3 regions of the Mesorhizobium sp. A623 genome follow, and region 3 is predicted to be linked to each of the others. Evidence: riboswitches for the same ligand, from Rfam matches in the RefSeq annotation. Region 3 holds a riboswitch; each other region holds the start of a gene.
The links. Region 3 has a riboswitch for cobalamin ahead of ACX3P1_RS14175 (TonB-dependent receptor plug domain-containing protein). Riboswitches for the same ligand answer to the same signal wherever they lie in the genome.
Positions count from the first base shown of each region.

Region 1 (5,060 bases), on a different contig from region 3:
TCGACGCCGCCCAACATCGTCGGCTTCAAGCCGGTGGCGATCCCGTTCCTGTCGGATATTCCGGTGCTGGGACCGGCCGTGTTCAGCCAGTTCACGTTGGTCTACATGGCGATCCTCGCCGTGCCGATCTCCGCTTTCATCCTCTACCGCACACCCTGGGGCCTGTCGGTCCGCATGGTCGGCGAAAACCCGCGCGCCGCCGATTCCGCCGGCGTCAGCGTCATCGCGACCCGCATGCAGGCCGTCATCATAGGCGGCGCGCTGATGGGGTTGGCCGGCGCTTTCCTGTCGATGGCGCAGTTCAACGCCTTCACCTTCGGCGTGGTTTCCGGGCGCGGCTGGGTGGCGATCGCGCTGGTGGTGTTCGGCCGCTGGGACCCGTGGCGCTCTGCCGGTGCTGCCCTGCTGTTCGCCTTCGTCGATGCGCTGCAGCTGCGGATGCAGGCGAGCGGCCTTGGCCATATCCCCTATGAGGCGTTCCTGATGCTGCCCTTCGTGCTGACCATCGTGGCGATGGCGTTCATGTCGCGCAATGCGGTCGCGCCTTCGGCGCTGCTAAAGCCGTTCCGCCGCGAGGAGCGGTAGGATCACATTGACGGCACCGACGGGCCTTGCCTCGTCCATTCGCCGTCCCGGAAAGGGAAACCTTTTGCTTACTATATGGTTTCCCAAAGGCTTGCTGGCCATCCTTGCGTGTGCTTGCTTGGGGTCACTGGTATTTTGAGGGGGATACAGCCATGCGCTTTTTTCTTGCTGCCGTCGCCACCCTGTCATTTGCTGCCACCGCGGCCCTGGCCGATCCAGCTTCGGACCTCAAAAGAGTCGACCAAGCGTTGAACCAGACCTTCAAGCAAATTCAGAAGCGGCTTGCGGACGACGCCGACGGCAAGATGCGGCTCGTCACGGCGCAGAGGGCGTGGATCGCCTTCCGAAACGCCGAATGCATTTTCCAATCCAGCGGCGATGACGGCGGGTCTGCGGCGCCGATGGTTGCCGCTGCATGTCAGGCTGAATTTACCAAGGATCGCACCAAACAATTGAAGGCTTATCTCACCTGCCAGGAAGGCGATCTCGCTTGCCCGGTACCTGCAGAATGACCGGGAGTAAAAAAATGCCGAATTTCAAGATGCGATATGTGCTGCTCGCGCTTGTGCCGTTAGCCGTCGTCGGCTGCGTCAGCACAGAAGAGCAGCGCTCGATGGACCAGGAAAAGTGTGCTTCTTTCGGCTACGCGCAGGGGACTGACGGCTTCGCCGACTGCATGATGAAACAAAGTTCGCAGCGTGCAGATGACGAGCAGCGCTCATTGGATCGCATGAATGCGCAAGAACAGCGAGACCGCGACCGCAAGGAAGCGCGACGCAAGCGTGACAGCTACGTCGATACCAGGCCGAGTTACGATAAAGACGGTAATCCGAACTTCGACACCCAGGGCAACTACCAGGGGTGTAATGGCGTGGGCTGTCTTGTCGATAATCCAGGCGATGACGATTAGCCAGACGATGACGATTAGGCCGGCTGCCGGGACGCCGCTGGTCGGGCTGTAGATACGCTAGCCCCGGCCGAAACTTGAATGGGCGAAATGCATGCGGCGCCAAGGCAAACTACGGCGTGCGGCGATAGCTCAGCACGGCTGATCGTCGCCGTCTTTCCGCCGTCCGCCGGCAAGCAGAATCGTGCCGCCCGCAAACGCCATCGCCAGCGTCGAGAAAGCGATGAGGCTTGGCGTGTGCGATGGAACGTTGCGCCAGATCGGGAAGATCACCTCGGCGGTGTTGAAAGCTTCGCCGCTGAACTGGCATTGCACGAACGAGGCCTGGTTGCGCACCATGTCGGCGTCGATCCGGGAGATCAGCGCTTCCGTAGGCTGCTTGTCGTCGGAGATATCGCGCATATGGACGAGTAGCGCTTGCGCCGCCGAGAGATAGGCGTGGCTGCATTCGTTGAAGGGGCTTTCCTCGTCGCGCAGGCTGCCGGGAACCAGCCCCCATAGGCAGTAGCTGTACTGGACGTCGGCGAAAGTCAGCAGCCGTCGGAAGGTCGGGTCGGTTTTCGCCTGTCGCTTGGCCAGCGCGAGAATTTCGCCGCGATATTCGGCGATGACGGCCATCTGGCCATGAGACAGGCCGGGGATCGAGATACCGCTGATCGGCCCGCCCGAGCGCGCGCCATGAGCGCCTGCTGGAACCGCAAAAAGCAAAGCGGCGGCACCCGCAAGGGACGCCGCCGCGAAGAACGATGAACGCTGAGGCCGCACTTAACTAGCGCAAGGCTGGGCGTGCGGTGATTTTATGGTTCGAGCGTCCGGCAAGATTACGCTCGACGACTGCGCCGAAGACGAGGCCGATTACCGTCCACAACACGGCATGAAGCCCGAGCGAAGCGGTGCGGAAGCGCCACAGCAGGTCGGCGGAAAAGTTTTCCGGCACGTCATTGATGGTGGGCAGGGCGTATTGCGCGACCACGGTGACTGCCAGGAAAGCCGCTCCAGCGATGATCGAGGCGTTCCAGGCTCCGTCTTGCGCCCACAAGCGCCTTGCCAGGCCGATGGACGCGACCAGCGTGGCGATCGAAATGACGATCATGATGAAGAACAGTTCCGTTCGCACCCCGATCGTGTCGGGGTTGCCGACGGCCGGCGGCGTCGCTGGATATTTGATCTGCGGTATCAGCACGATGGCGATGAACCCCGCCAGCGCGAGCAAAGCGGCGGTGCCGCGCGGCCCGAACCGGCCGATGCGCCCAAAGACATAGGCAAAGACCAGCGAGAACAGCCCGCCAAGGGCCGCGCCATAGACGACGGTACCGGTCAACAGGCCGATGCCGGCCTGCGTCGCGCGGGAAACGAGTTCGGTTTCTTCATCCGGCGCTTCACCGGATGCCTGCGCCATCAATTCTTCGAACGCGATGGCGCGGTCAATCTGGGGTTCACCGAAAACCCGGGCAAAGCCGAACGCCAGGAGACCCGCGAAAATGCCGACAAGCATCCCGCGAAGGAGAAGACGACCAACCATGTCAAAGCCCCTTAGTGGCAGGGAAAGCCGAGCAGGTGGCGTCCGTCATGCACGAATTCGTGGATGTACATGCCACGGAAAAGCGACATCGCGCCTTCCTCGGAGCCGACGAAATAGACGGCGAGAAGGCAAAGCAGCCCGCCGAAGATCGCCCATGGCAGGATTTCGCCGAGCGGGATCGGAAGCGGGCGTACGTCTGGATTGAATGTAGCGTCGGACATGATGTGCCTCCTGGGATACAGCGTCCCGTTGATGAGCCATGAAGCAACGAAAGAAGTCCTGACTCTCGGCATCGCGTTTCAAACGCTAGCCGATCACAGTGGCGCGACCGTACCGGGCTTTCACCGGTTTCCACTCACATTGCTTCAATGGCGACAGTAGTCAGCGCCGGTTACCCTGTCAACGAGGGTGTTGGGCGTGAAGGGCCGTCGGGCCGGCACGGTCGTGCTATGCTGAGCCAACGAAACGCGATGCGATTCCTCGATGACCGGACGCCTGACAATGATCTGCAGCGGCGCAACCGCCGCCACGCGCCACGCCGCGTTCCCGCTCGATGAGCCGCTCGAGGCAGGCGCAGTGGCGATGGCCAACACGCTCGGCCCGCAATTGCGCCGCGCCGACCGCGTCTGGACAGGGCCGGCGCTGCGCGCCAGGCAAACGGCGCAAGCCCTTGGCTTGCAAGCGGTTGAACGCCCTGAACTTGCCGATCAGGATATGGGCTCATGGAGCGGAAAGACGCTGGCCGCGATTTCCGGGCAGCAGCCAGAAAATATCGCGGCCTGGTTGGCCGTTCCTGCCGCGGCTCCGCATGGCGGCGAGGCGATCGCCGAACTGTCGGCTCGCATAGCCGCCTTGATGGACGCGCTGCTCGGCGAGCGCGGCCATACGATTGCTGTGACGCATCCGGCCGTCGTCCGCGTGGCTGTGCTTCATGTGCTGGGCGCGCCGCTCGAATCGTTCTGGCGCATCGATTGCGAGCCGCTGAGCGTCGCTGAATTTCGCACCGACGGACGCAGATGGGCGCTACGCGCCAGCGGCGTCATGCCGGCGAAGGCAAAAAAGCGTTAGCCGCGCACGGCCGCGAGCACGCCGGACAGTTCCTCGGCGAAAATATCGATCTCATGGTCGAGGCCGACGCTGACCCGGATGCATCGGTTGAGCACCGGCGCCATGGGCTTGCGAATGAACACGTCGCGCGCCAAAAATCCTTTCAGCACCTTGAGCGCGAAATCGCCGTCGCGGCCGCAGTCGATGGCGACGAAATTGGTGGCCGAAGGCAGCGGCTTCAATCCGTTCGCCTCGGCGATTGCCGCAATTCGTCGGCGACCGACATCGACCCGCGCCACGACGCTTTGCAGCCAGTCCTGGTCGGCCAGTGCCTCGACGCCGGCAATCTGCGCCATGCGGCCGACGCCGTAGTGGTTGCGGATTTTCTCGAAGTCGGCAATGACCTGCCGCTCGCCGATGGCGTAGCCGCAACGGATGCCGGCCAGCCCGTAAGCCTTTGAAAAGGTGCGCATGCGGATGACATTGGTGCGCCCGATATCGATTGCCGGAAGCGCCGAGGCAGGCGCCAACTCGCCATAGGCCTCGTCCAGGATCAGCATCGTGGTTTCAGGCAGCGCCTCGATAAAGCGCATGATTTCCGCCGCATCCCAAAAACTTCCCATCGGGTTGTCGGGATTGGACAGATAGACCAGCGGCGCGTTTTCCCGCCGCACCGCCGCAAGCAGCCCGTCAAGGCTTTCGCGGTCGTCTTCATAGGGAACTTCGACCAAGCGTCCGCCGGCCGCCGCGACGTGGAAATTGAAGGTCGGGTAGGCGCCAAGCGAGGTGACCACCGGCGTGCCCGGCGCGACATACATATGGACTAGCACGCCGAGAAGCCCGTCAATGCCTTCTCCGACGACAATATTTTCCGGCGAGACGCCGTGATGGACTGCCGCAGCCTGCTTGAGATCGTAATTGTCGGGGTCGCCATACATCCACATATCGCCGGCAATCGCGGCCATGCCGGAAATAACGCGCGGCGAAGGCCCGAAACTG
Region 1 is NZ_JBTMXB010000058.1:10,860-15,919, forward strand. Features, by position in the region: gene ACX3P1_RS26440 (ABC transporter permease) at 1-585, shown strand, start outside; gene ACX3P1_RS26445 (lysozyme inhibitor LprI family protein) at 738-1,097, shown strand; gene ACX3P1_RS26450 (hypothetical protein) at 1,112-1,495, shown strand; gene ACX3P1_RS26455 (hypothetical protein) at 1,625-2,200, opposite strand; gene ACX3P1_RS26460 (CbtA family protein) at 2,262-3,014, opposite strand; gene ACX3P1_RS26465 (CbtB domain-containing protein) at 3,026-3,235, opposite strand; adenosylcobalamin (AdoCbl) riboswitch at 3,239-3,394, opposite strand; gene ACX3P1_RS26470 (histidine phosphatase family protein) at 3,498-4,082, shown strand; gene ACX3P1_RS26475 (pyridoxal phosphate-dependent aminotransferase) at 4,079-5,060, opposite strand, start outside.
Region 1: another riboswitch for cobalamin. It lies ahead of ACX3P1_RS26465 (CbtB domain-containing protein); the one in region 3 lies ahead of ACX3P1_RS14175 (TonB-dependent receptor plug domain-containing protein).

Region 2 (5,060 bases), on a different contig from region 3:
CACTCAGGGCGAAGCAAGTCAAACCTTGTTCAAAATACGGTATCGGAATGGCGTCGGTGGGTAAACTGGCCCGATTGGCGCGCGTTTGATTTCCTTCTTTTCTTACTCCACTTTTATCTCCTGACATTCCTGTACCGGATGCCTGTTACCATGCGTGGAATCACCGCCCCCAAGCTCAAGGATTGCCCGGAACCGGCATGAAGGAAAACATATCGCTCCGGCTCGCGCGCCGCATAGCGCTTGCTGCACAAGGCTTCTGTGACACGCGGCCAGCCGGCACGCCGGACCGCCGGCATTTTTCGCGCGTTTTGTCGCGGACCGGCCTGTTGCAGATCGATTCCGTCAGCGCCGTGATCCGCGCGCACTACATGCCGCTTTATTCCAGGCTCGGCCCCTACCCGCTTTCGCTGCTCGACAATGCTGCCATTTCACGAAAACGTGCAGTCTTCGAGTATTGGGCGCACGAAGCTTCCTACCTTCCGGTCGAAACCTGGCCATTGATGCGCTGGCGCATGGCGCGGGCGGAGCGCGGCGACGGCATGTATGGCGGCCTCGCCAAATTCGGCCGCGAACGCGCCGCCTATATAGAAGACATTTTTCGCGAAATCGTGGCGCGCGGGCCGATTGCCGCATCCGAGCTTGACGGCCAGAAAGGTTCCGGCGGCTGGTGGGGTTGGAGCGAGGCTAAGCACGCCTTCGAATGGCTGTTCTGGGCCGGCCGCATCACCACCGCCTATCGGCGCGGCTTCAAGCGATTTTACGACCTGCCCGAACGCGTGCTGCCGCAGGCGGTTCTGGATCTGCCCACGCCTTCGCCCGCCGACGCCCACCGCGAACTGCTGCGCATATCGGCCCGCGCGCACGGCATCGCCACCGCCAACTGTTTACGCGATTATTTTCGCCTTTCTCCCGCCGACATGAAGGGCAGGCTGGAAGAACTGGTCGATGAAGGCGAAATTCTGCCCGTCCGCGTCGAAGGCTGGAACAAGCCGGCTTTTCTGCACAAGGACGCCCGCATGCCGCGCCGAGTCGAGGCGCGCGCCATGCTCGCGCCTTTCGATCCGCTGGTGTTCGAGCGCTCGCGCGCCGAAAGCCTGTTCGACTTCCGCTACCGGATCGAAATCTACACGCCGGCCGAAAAGCGCCAATATGGCTACTATGTGCTGCCTTTCCTGCTCGGCGATAAAATCGCTGCCCGCGTCGACCTCAAGGCCGACCGCCCGGCAAGCGTGCTGCGCGTCCACGCCGCCTACGCCGAAGCGACCGCACCCACAGACGCCGCCGCCCATCTTTTCGAGGAACTGAAGCAGATGCAGGGCTGGCTCGGCCTTGAACATATCGAAATCACGCCGGCCGGCGATCTCGGACCGGCGCTGGCCGACATCGCGCTGTCGCATCGACACGTTGACACGGCCTCTCACTAACGCCTAAATCCGCTCCAGACGGTCTCCTCTTTTCACAGGGAGGAGCGAAGAGGGAATGCGGTGCGCGACGAAAGTCGCAAATCCGCGGCTGTCCCCGCAACTGTAAGCGACGAGCCAAGGCCGAATGCCACTGGGATTTTCCTGGGAAGGCGGCCAAGGCGATGACCCGCGAGCCAGGAGACCTGCCGTCTGCGAGAAATAATCCGATAGCCTGGCGGGTTTCCGGGCATGGAGCAGGTCTTGAACCAGAACGGCAATTTTCCGGCTGAGTCCGCCGATATTCTATCCGGTATCGAGGCGACGATCATCGTCTGTTCATCGTGCCGCGACGAAACCGGCTCGGATGCCCGTCCCAGCGCAGGCGAGACGTTGGCGGAAAATACACGCCGCGCCGCTATCGACGAAAACATCCATATCCGCACCGTCGAATGCCTTGGCAACTGCAAGCGCCGCCTCAGCGCAGCCATCCTGCGCGACGGCTGCTGGAGCTATGTTTTCGGCGACCTGACCGTAACCAGCGGCCCCGATCTCGTCGCCGGCGCAAAACTCTTCGCCACGTCCAGCGACGGTCTCATCCCCTGGCGCGGCCGCCCCGATTCGCTGAAGCGCGGCCTTGTCGCGCGCATCCCTCCCCTTGCCACGCTGAAGGACTGACCATGACCGCATCCCGTGTTCCCTGCACCGTCATCACCGGCTTTCTCGGTTCGGGAAAAACCACGCTGGTTCGCCATTTGCTGGAGAACTCCAGCGGCAAGCGGCTGGCCCTCATCGTCAACGAATTTGGAGACATCGGCGTCGACGGCGAAATTCTTAAAGGCTGCGGCATCGACACCTGTCCGGAAGAAAACATCGTCGAACTCGCGAATGGCTGCATCTGCTGCACCGTCGCCGACGACTTCGTGCCCGCGCTCGACCGTATCCTGTCACTCCAACCTCCTGTCGATCACATCCTGATCGAAACGTCCGGCCTTGCCCTGCCCAAACCGCTGGTCCAGGCGTTCCAGTGGCCGGCGGTCAAAAGCCGCGTCACGGTCGATGGCGTCATCGCCGTGGTCGACGGAGCGGCCCTTGCCGCCGGTCAGGTCGCTTCCGACATGGATGCGCTGGCCGCCCAGCGCGCCGCCGACCCGACGCTCGACCATGACGATCCGGTCGAGGAAGTGTTCGAGGATCAGGTCGCCTGCGCCGATCTCATCATCCTGTCCAAGAGCGATCTCATGGACGATGCCGCCATGGCGCGCGCCAACGACATCATCGCCAAGAGCCGTGCCCGCGCCGTCAAAACCCTGCCGGTCTCGCAAGGCAAGGTCGATCCGTCGGTGCTGCTCGGCCTCGGCCTCGCCGTCGAAGACGACATCGAAAACCGCTGGAGCCATCACGACGGCATGGGCGGCCATGAGCACGACGATTTCGATTCGATCATCATCGACATCCCCTCGATCGCGAACCCCGACGACCTCGCCAAGCGCGTCGCCGCCACCGCCGAACAGGAAAACGTGCTGCGTGTGAAGGGCTTCGTTGAAGTGTCGGCCAAGCCGATGCGGCTTTTGCTGCAAGCGGTCGGCCCCCGCGTCACCCACTATTACGACCGCGCCTGGACGGCCGAAGACGACCGCCGCTCGCGCCTGGTAGTCATCGGCCTGAAGGGGCTCAATCGTCCGGCCATTGAGAAAATATTGATCGGCTGACCGCAACACTGGCTCACGATGCACATCCTGACCACCACTTCCGCCTCGCTCGACGATCTCGCCGAGCCTGTCGATCTGCGGCAGACGCCGGCGGATGTGGTGGCGCTGTCCTTCACCGATAGTGATCTGGCCGGTCTGGCGGCTGCATGGCAGGCCGACGCGCAGCGCTTGCCGTCGATGCGGCTCGCGCCCTTGCGCGATTTGCGCCATCCCATGTCCGTCGATTTGTGGATCGACAGCGTTGCGCAGCATGCAAAAGTCATCCTTGTCCGTATTCTTGGCGGCTATGACTGGTGGCGCTACGGCTGCGACCAGCTTGCCTCCATCGCGCGCGCTCGCGGCATTAAACTGGCGCTGCTGCCCGGCGAATGCCGCGACGAGGACTTGCGGCTGATCGAGGCCTCCACCCTGCCCCGCACCGAGCTCGACGCGCTGCTCGACTATTTTCGCGAAGGCGGCTCCGCCAACATGGCAGCCCTGGTGCATCGCCTAGCGCAACTGGCCGGAACAGACATTTCCGCCGCCGACCCGGTCACCGTGCCTAAGGCAGGCTATTACGAGCCGGGCAGAGGCGTCGTCGAAGCGCCTTGCATCGAGAACAAAACGGCCGCCGTCGTTCCCATTCTCTTCTATCGCTCCATGCTGCAAGCGGCCGATATCGCCCCCATCGATTCCTTGACCGAAGCGCTCCGGCAGCGCGGCATGACGCCTGTTCCCATCTTCGTCTCCAGCCTGAAGGACCCGGCCTCGCTTGCCGTCGTCGAAACCGCTCTTACCACGCTGAACCCCTCTGCCATCGTCGCCGCCACGGCCTTCGCCTCGGGTGCTGAACCGGGCAGCCAGACGCTGTTCGACCGCGCCGGCGTGCCGGTATTCCAGGTAATCGTGGCAACGACGCGCCGCGATATCTGGCAAGAAAACCAGCGCGGCCTCGCCCCCGCCGATCTCGCCATGCACGTGGTCCTGCCCGAACTTGACGGCCGTATCCTGGCCGGCGCGATCTCGTTCAAGGGCGAGATGGACACCGATCCGGCGCTCGGGCTGCGCGCGCTCGCCAATCGTCCCGAACCGGATCGCGTCACGCAGGTTGCGGAGCGCATAAAAACCTTCATCCGCCTGCAACGCACACCGCGAGTTGAACGCAAACTTGCGATCCTCATCCCCGACTATCCAAGCGCGCCCGGCCGCACCGGCTACGCGGTCGGCCTCGATGTGCCTTCCAGCGTTCTAGCCATGCTGCACGACATGAAAGACCACGGCTATGCCGTTGAAGCGATTCCGCAATCGCCTCGCGCGCTGCTGGAACTGCTGGTGCGCGACAGCCACGGTTTGAGCACCTCCGACTATTTTGCCTTGTCCGAAGAACTGCCCGCCGCCGCATGCGAGGCCGTCGAGGCAGCTTGGGGAAAACTGAACACGACCCACCCCCAAATACCCTTCCGCGCCGCCACCTTCGGCAATGTCACCGTAACACTGGCTCCCGATCGTGGACGCTCCGCCGACCGCCGCGCCGACTATCACGACCCGACGCTGCCGCCGCGCCATGAACTGCTCGCCTTCGGCCTGTGGCTGCGAAGGGTGCTTGGCGTCCATGCCATCGTCCATGTCGGTGCGCATGGCACGCTGGAATGGCTACCCGGCAAGACGGTCGCCATGAGCGAAAATTGCTTTCCCGAGATCGTCACCGGCTCGCTCCCCGTCGTCTATCCCTTCATCGTTTCCAATCCGGGCGAGGCAGCACAGGCCAAGCGCCGCATCTCGGCCGTGACGCTCGGGCACCTGCCGCCGCCGCTGATGGAAGCCGGACTGGACGAAAACCAGCAGAAGCTCGAGCGCTTGGTGGACGAGTATGCGCAAGCCGACGGCCTCGACCGCCGCCGCCGCGACCTGCTGGCCAAGCTGATCGTCGAAACCGCCGCGCAAACCAACCTCGCCAAGGAAGCGGGCG
Region 2 is NZ_JBTMXB010000003.1:171,058-176,117, forward strand. Features, by position in the region: gene ACX3P1_RS04775 (winged helix-turn-helix domain-containing protein) at 198-1,424, shown strand; cobalamin riboswitch at 1,427-1,628, shown strand; gene ACX3P1_RS04780 (DUF1636 family protein) at 1,653-2,078, shown strand; gene cobW (cobalamin biosynthesis protein CobW) at 2,081-3,112, shown strand; gene cobN (cobaltochelatase subunit CobN) at 3,131-5,060, shown strand, end outside.
Region 2: another riboswitch for cobalamin. It lies ahead of ACX3P1_RS04780 (DUF1636 family protein); the one in region 3 lies ahead of ACX3P1_RS14175 (TonB-dependent receptor plug domain-containing protein).

Region 3 (5,060 bases):
ACGCAAGCCGCCGTGCCGAACACGGCCAGGAACTGCACCCGGCGCATGTCGACACCCATGCTGGCGGCGGCATCGCCGCCCAGCGTCAGCGCATCGAGCGAGCGGCCAAGGCTTGCCAGCATCACCCAGCCCACCAGCATGAACGGCCCGGCCAGCCACACATGCGTCATCGAGCGGTCGGTCAGCGAGCCCAGCATCCAGAACATGATTTCAAGGGCCGCGAACGGGTTGGGTGACAAGTTCAGCGCAAGTGCTGTCATGGCGCTGGCGAGGCTCGATACGGCAATGCCGGCAAGGATGACGGTGAGCGCGCCACCGCGCAGGCCGGCCATCGCCTGCACCACCAGCACGGCTGCAACCGCACCCGCCAGCGCCGCCAGTGGCAGACCGAGCGGAAACAGGGCGGACAAGCCCGTATAGATCGCGATCACCGCGCCCAGCGACGCGGAGGCGCTGACGCCGAGCAGCGCCGGTTCGGCCAGCGGGTTGCGCAGCCAGCCTTGCAGCGCCGCCCCCGACAGGCCGAGCGTCACGCCGATCATCAGGCCCAGAATAGCGCGCGGCAGGCGGATTTCCTGCATGATCAGCGCGATGGTGCCGCCGTTCGTGGAAAACAGCGCCCGCATGCTGTCGCCGAACGCCACCGCCGCCGGCCCGACCGTCAGCGACAGGAAGAACAAAGCGAGCGTGAGCACGCCAAGGGCCGTCAGCACCAGCCGATAGCGCAGCCCATCGCTCATTGCGCGTCGCTGCCTTGGCCAAGCGCGGCGCGCTGGAGCATGCGCGAGGCTTCCAGCGTAAACGGCGCGCCGCAGATCGTGTATTTATCAGGTATGGGCACGACCCGGCCCGAAAGCGCGGTGAAGGCGGGGTGCGAAAAATTCTCCTTGGCCAGCACCGGCGCGCTGTACTGGCTGTCTCCCTCGATGATGATGTCCGGGTTGGCGAATATCAGAAGTTCCAGCGGCATCCGCGTCATGCCCTTGAAGCCGAGCGTCTCGCCCATATTGGTCAGCCCCGCCGCCTTGACGATGGCGTCGGCCAGCGTTCCCGAACCGGAAGTATAGCTGTTGGCGTAGTAGAAGGCGGCATTCTTGGCCGGCACCTTTTGCGCGGCAAGGTCGGCCAGGCCCTTGTCCAGTTCCGCGACCAGTTCGGCGGCGCGCTGTTCACGGCCAAGCAATGCGCCCATGCGGATCAGGCTTTCCCGCACGTCCTCGAAAGAGGAAGCCGGTTCGAATTGCTCGACCCGGAAGCCGAGTTCCTCGAGCAGGCCAACCGTTGCCTTGGCGGTGTAGGTGCCGGCCAGCACCAGGTCGGGCCGCATCAGGAATATCTCCTCGGCCTGCCCATGGTTGAGCCGGTAATGGGCGGCCTCGTCGACCATCATCGAGGTGCCCTTCTCGATAGCAAGGAAGGACACCGACCGAAGCTGGCCAGGCCCGGCCATCAGCATCGCCAACTGGTCGGTGCACAAATTGATCGAAACGACGCGCTGCGGCCCAGGTTCGGCGGCGACCGCCGCGGAGACAAGCGACATCATGACCGCCGCCAGGGCAGTTCCGAAAAGGCGGCACCGCGACGGGGAGGCGGTCATGATGGCCAAGGCTCCTAGAACGACCGGGTGAAGCTCAGGTCGATCGTCCGCCCCGGAGCCCGGTAGTCCTGTTTGGTCTGATATTGCTCATCGAAGATATTAGCCACCGAGAACTTGAACTGCGACTGCTCGTCGAGCGCATAGAGCGCCGTGAAGTCCGCCGTCACATAGTCCGGCAATTTGACGAGGTTGGCGGCGTCGGCATAGCGCGCCCTGCCATAGATGACGGCGGCCGAAAGCTCGAGTTTCGTCGTCGGCTTGTAGGTCAGCCCGGCGGTGGCGTTGAAGCGGTCGCCATAGGCAACGTATTTGCCATGCACGCCGGGGCTTTTGTTGAGCGGCTCGCGAATGTCGATGCCCAGCCGGCCGCTCCACTCGGCGTTGAATTCATGCGCCAGGGTCGCCTCAAAACCGGTTATCTGCACCTGATCGATGTTGTCCGGGTGCCACGGCCCCCACGCGTCGTTGGGGTCGATGGGCGCCCAGTTGATCTGGTCTTTCACCTGCGTGCGATAGACCGCCATGTCGAGGCTTGTCTGGGTCGTGGCCTGCCAGTTCAAGCCGATTTCGTAGGACCGCGACCGCTCCGGCTTCAGGTCCGGGTTACCCGACAGATAGGGGTCGGGATAATAGAGGTCGTTGAAGGTCGGGGCGCGAAAGCCGGTGGCGTAGGAGGTGCGCGCCACCAGCCCGTCCGTCAGTTCGTAGCTTGCGCCGATATTGTAGGTGGTGGCGCTGCCGAATTGCTCGTCGTGATCGTAGCGCAGGCCGCTATCGACGGTAAGCGCCTCGTACTCGAACGAATATTGGCCGAAGACGCCCGTCAGGTCGCGTTCCGTCTTGGCATAAGCGACAGCGGAGATGGAACTGCCATCGACCGTATCGCGATAGGCTTCGACCCCGCCCGACAGCGTATGTTTCGCTTCACCGACCTCGAACGTTTTTTGCGTGGAGGCGAGAATGCCATAGCGCAGCGTGTCGAAATCGTCGCCTTTTTCGCTCGGCCCGAAGTTCGAGGCATAGTCGAGCGCGGTCATCAGTTCGACGGTGGACGACCAGCTATCGGAATGGTCGATACGCGCGCCGATACGGCCGGAGAAATTGCTGGTATCGGCCTCGTTCACCGGCTGGCGGTCGTATTGGTTGCGGCCACGCGCGTAAAGCCCGTCAGCATAAACCCGGCCCCAGTCCAGATCCTTCGACAGCGAGAAATTGAACGAGCCTTGCCGGAAACCGTCCTTGTCCGGCTCGTGCCCATAGGCGGAAGGTACGGTGAAGTCGTAGCCCTGCGTCCCCAGCACTTGGGCCCCGAAGGAATAGTTGGTGCCGCCGTCGCTCTGGCCTTGCAGATTGCCGGACAGGTACCCACCCCAGGGATGTGTGACGCCCACCGTGACCGTACCGCAGCTTTTGCTTCCGTCGGCGCAGATGCCGCCCTGCCTGGTGATGATGTTGATGATGCCGCCGATGGCGTCCGCGCCATATTGTGCCGAATGGCCGCCCTTGGCGATTTCGATGCGTTCGATCGAAGCCAGCGGAATGCCGGACAGGTTGACGGTTCCCGACGTTGCCGAGCCTGCGCGTACGCCATTGACGAGCACGAGCGTCTGCGCGGCGGTGGTTCCACGCAGCGAAATGCTCGAATCCGCGCCCATGCCGCCATTGGCGGTCACGGTGACGCCTGGATAGGCCTTCAACAGGGACAGCAAGTCGGAAGCCGCCGACTGCTTGATCTCTTCCTCGCTTACCACGGTTACCGATGACGTCGACCGTTCCAGCGACGATTCACGCCGCAAGGGCGTGGTGATGAGGATGCGGTCGAGCTTCGTTGCACCGGAAGCGTCCGTGCCGGCTTCCTGCGCTCCTGCGTGGCCTGTCAACACCAGCGCCAACGCGCCGGCCATCCCGATTATCTTCTTCAATTCGACCTCCAGAACTTTGCAGGCGAAGCTGTTCGCCACTGGCTCATCTCAAGCCGCGTTCTGGTTCCAGCGATTGGCGGGGTTGATCTTCCACCCCCTCGACCGTCCCGGCGCGCGGCAACACGTTATCGTGTCACCGCCACGGACGACCGCGCCTGAACACCCCTCGTGTTCGGGCATGGGTGACTGGAATGGCAGGTCTCCTGACTTCCGTGTCATTGCCGGTCTTCCGCCTTCCCGAGCGCGCCAGGCGCGTTCAGTGGCAAATGGGAGAAGGCTCAACGGTTACAGTTGCGGGGGCAGTCTCGGTTTCGGCCGGTTTGCCGGCTTCACCGTGTTCCCTTTTAAACCACCTTGCGGCGGCACCAGTTCCAGCGCGGAAACTAGTCGGCGCGGGCAGGGGCGTCAATCGCTCAAGGGCCGAAGTTCCAAAACAATTCTGAAGGCTGCGCGCGGGCATCTTGCCGGCTGGCTTGAGCAATGAAAGAAGAGCCGGCATGAAAGCCTTTTCAGTTTCGTGCGCCAGCCCCATTCTCGTCGCGGAATTTGCCATTCCGCAGACCGTGCTGAGCTGGTCGCTTACCCGGCCGGGTTTCGTCACGGCACGCAAGGTCGCGTGGCTGCATGTTCGAAACGACGACCTGCCGTTGGGCGTCGATCCCGCCCGGTTGCTCGAAACGCGAATGGCGGCGGCAGGCCACGCGGATGCGGTCCACCTGATGACGTCGCGCTATGTGGAGCGCCATCATCTCGCAACGGCGGTATCCGGTGCCGCCACCGCGACCTGCCTGGCGACGGTGGGCCTGGGCAACGCCGCAAGGGTTGGCGCGCCGCCGCTGGCTGGCGCCCCCGTCGGCACCATCAACCTGCTCGCCCATATCGACCGGCCGCTTTCTCAAGCCGCCCTGATCGAGGCTATATCGATCGCGACCGAGGCCCGGACCGCGGCCATCATCGACCTGGACTGGCGTCAGGGCGGCAAGCCCGTCACCGGAACCGGGACCGATTGTATCGCCGTCGCAGCGCCATCCATGGAAGGCGGCGAGAATTTTGCCGGGCTGCATACCGACATCGGCGCCGCGATCGGCCGCGCGGTGTATGACGCCGTCAGCCAGGGCGGCGCGCTCTGGGTCGAAGAAAGGCGGGAACTGGCCTCGGCCGGCATTCAGCCATAGGTTAGTGTTGACGGGGTTCAGGCGGGGCCGGGCCTTACGGTTTCGCGCCAGACGATCGGTGCGGCAAAGGTCATGCGGCTGCTGGTATTGACGCCGTCTTGCGGCGAGGAAACCAGTTCCGCTACATGCAGGGCTATGGCCTCTATCGGAGGGGCAAAAGTGGTGAGCCGATACGACGTCCAGCCGGCCTGTTCGATGTCGTCGAACCCGATGACGCAAAGGTCGCGCGGCACGTCCAGCTTGAATTCGTGGCGCGCGGTATCGAGAAAGCCGCAGGCGATCAGGTCCGTTACGCAAAAGGCCGCATCCGGGCGCATCTTGCCTGCAAACAATTGCCGCGCCCCCTGCGCGCCGGTGTCGTAGGAG
Region 3 is NZ_JBTMXB010000012.1:14,051-19,110, reverse strand. Features, by position in the region: gene ACX3P1_RS14185 (FecCD family ABC transporter permease) at 1-740, opposite strand, end outside; gene ACX3P1_RS14180 (ABC transporter substrate-binding protein) at 737-1,597, opposite strand; gene ACX3P1_RS14175 (TonB-dependent receptor plug domain-containing protein) at 1,612-3,501, opposite strand; cobalamin riboswitch at 3,696-3,904, opposite strand; gene ACX3P1_RS14170 (adenosylcobinamide amidohydrolase) at 4,017-4,694, shown strand; gene ACX3P1_RS14165 (LacI family DNA-binding transcriptional regulator) at 4,712-5,060, opposite strand, start outside.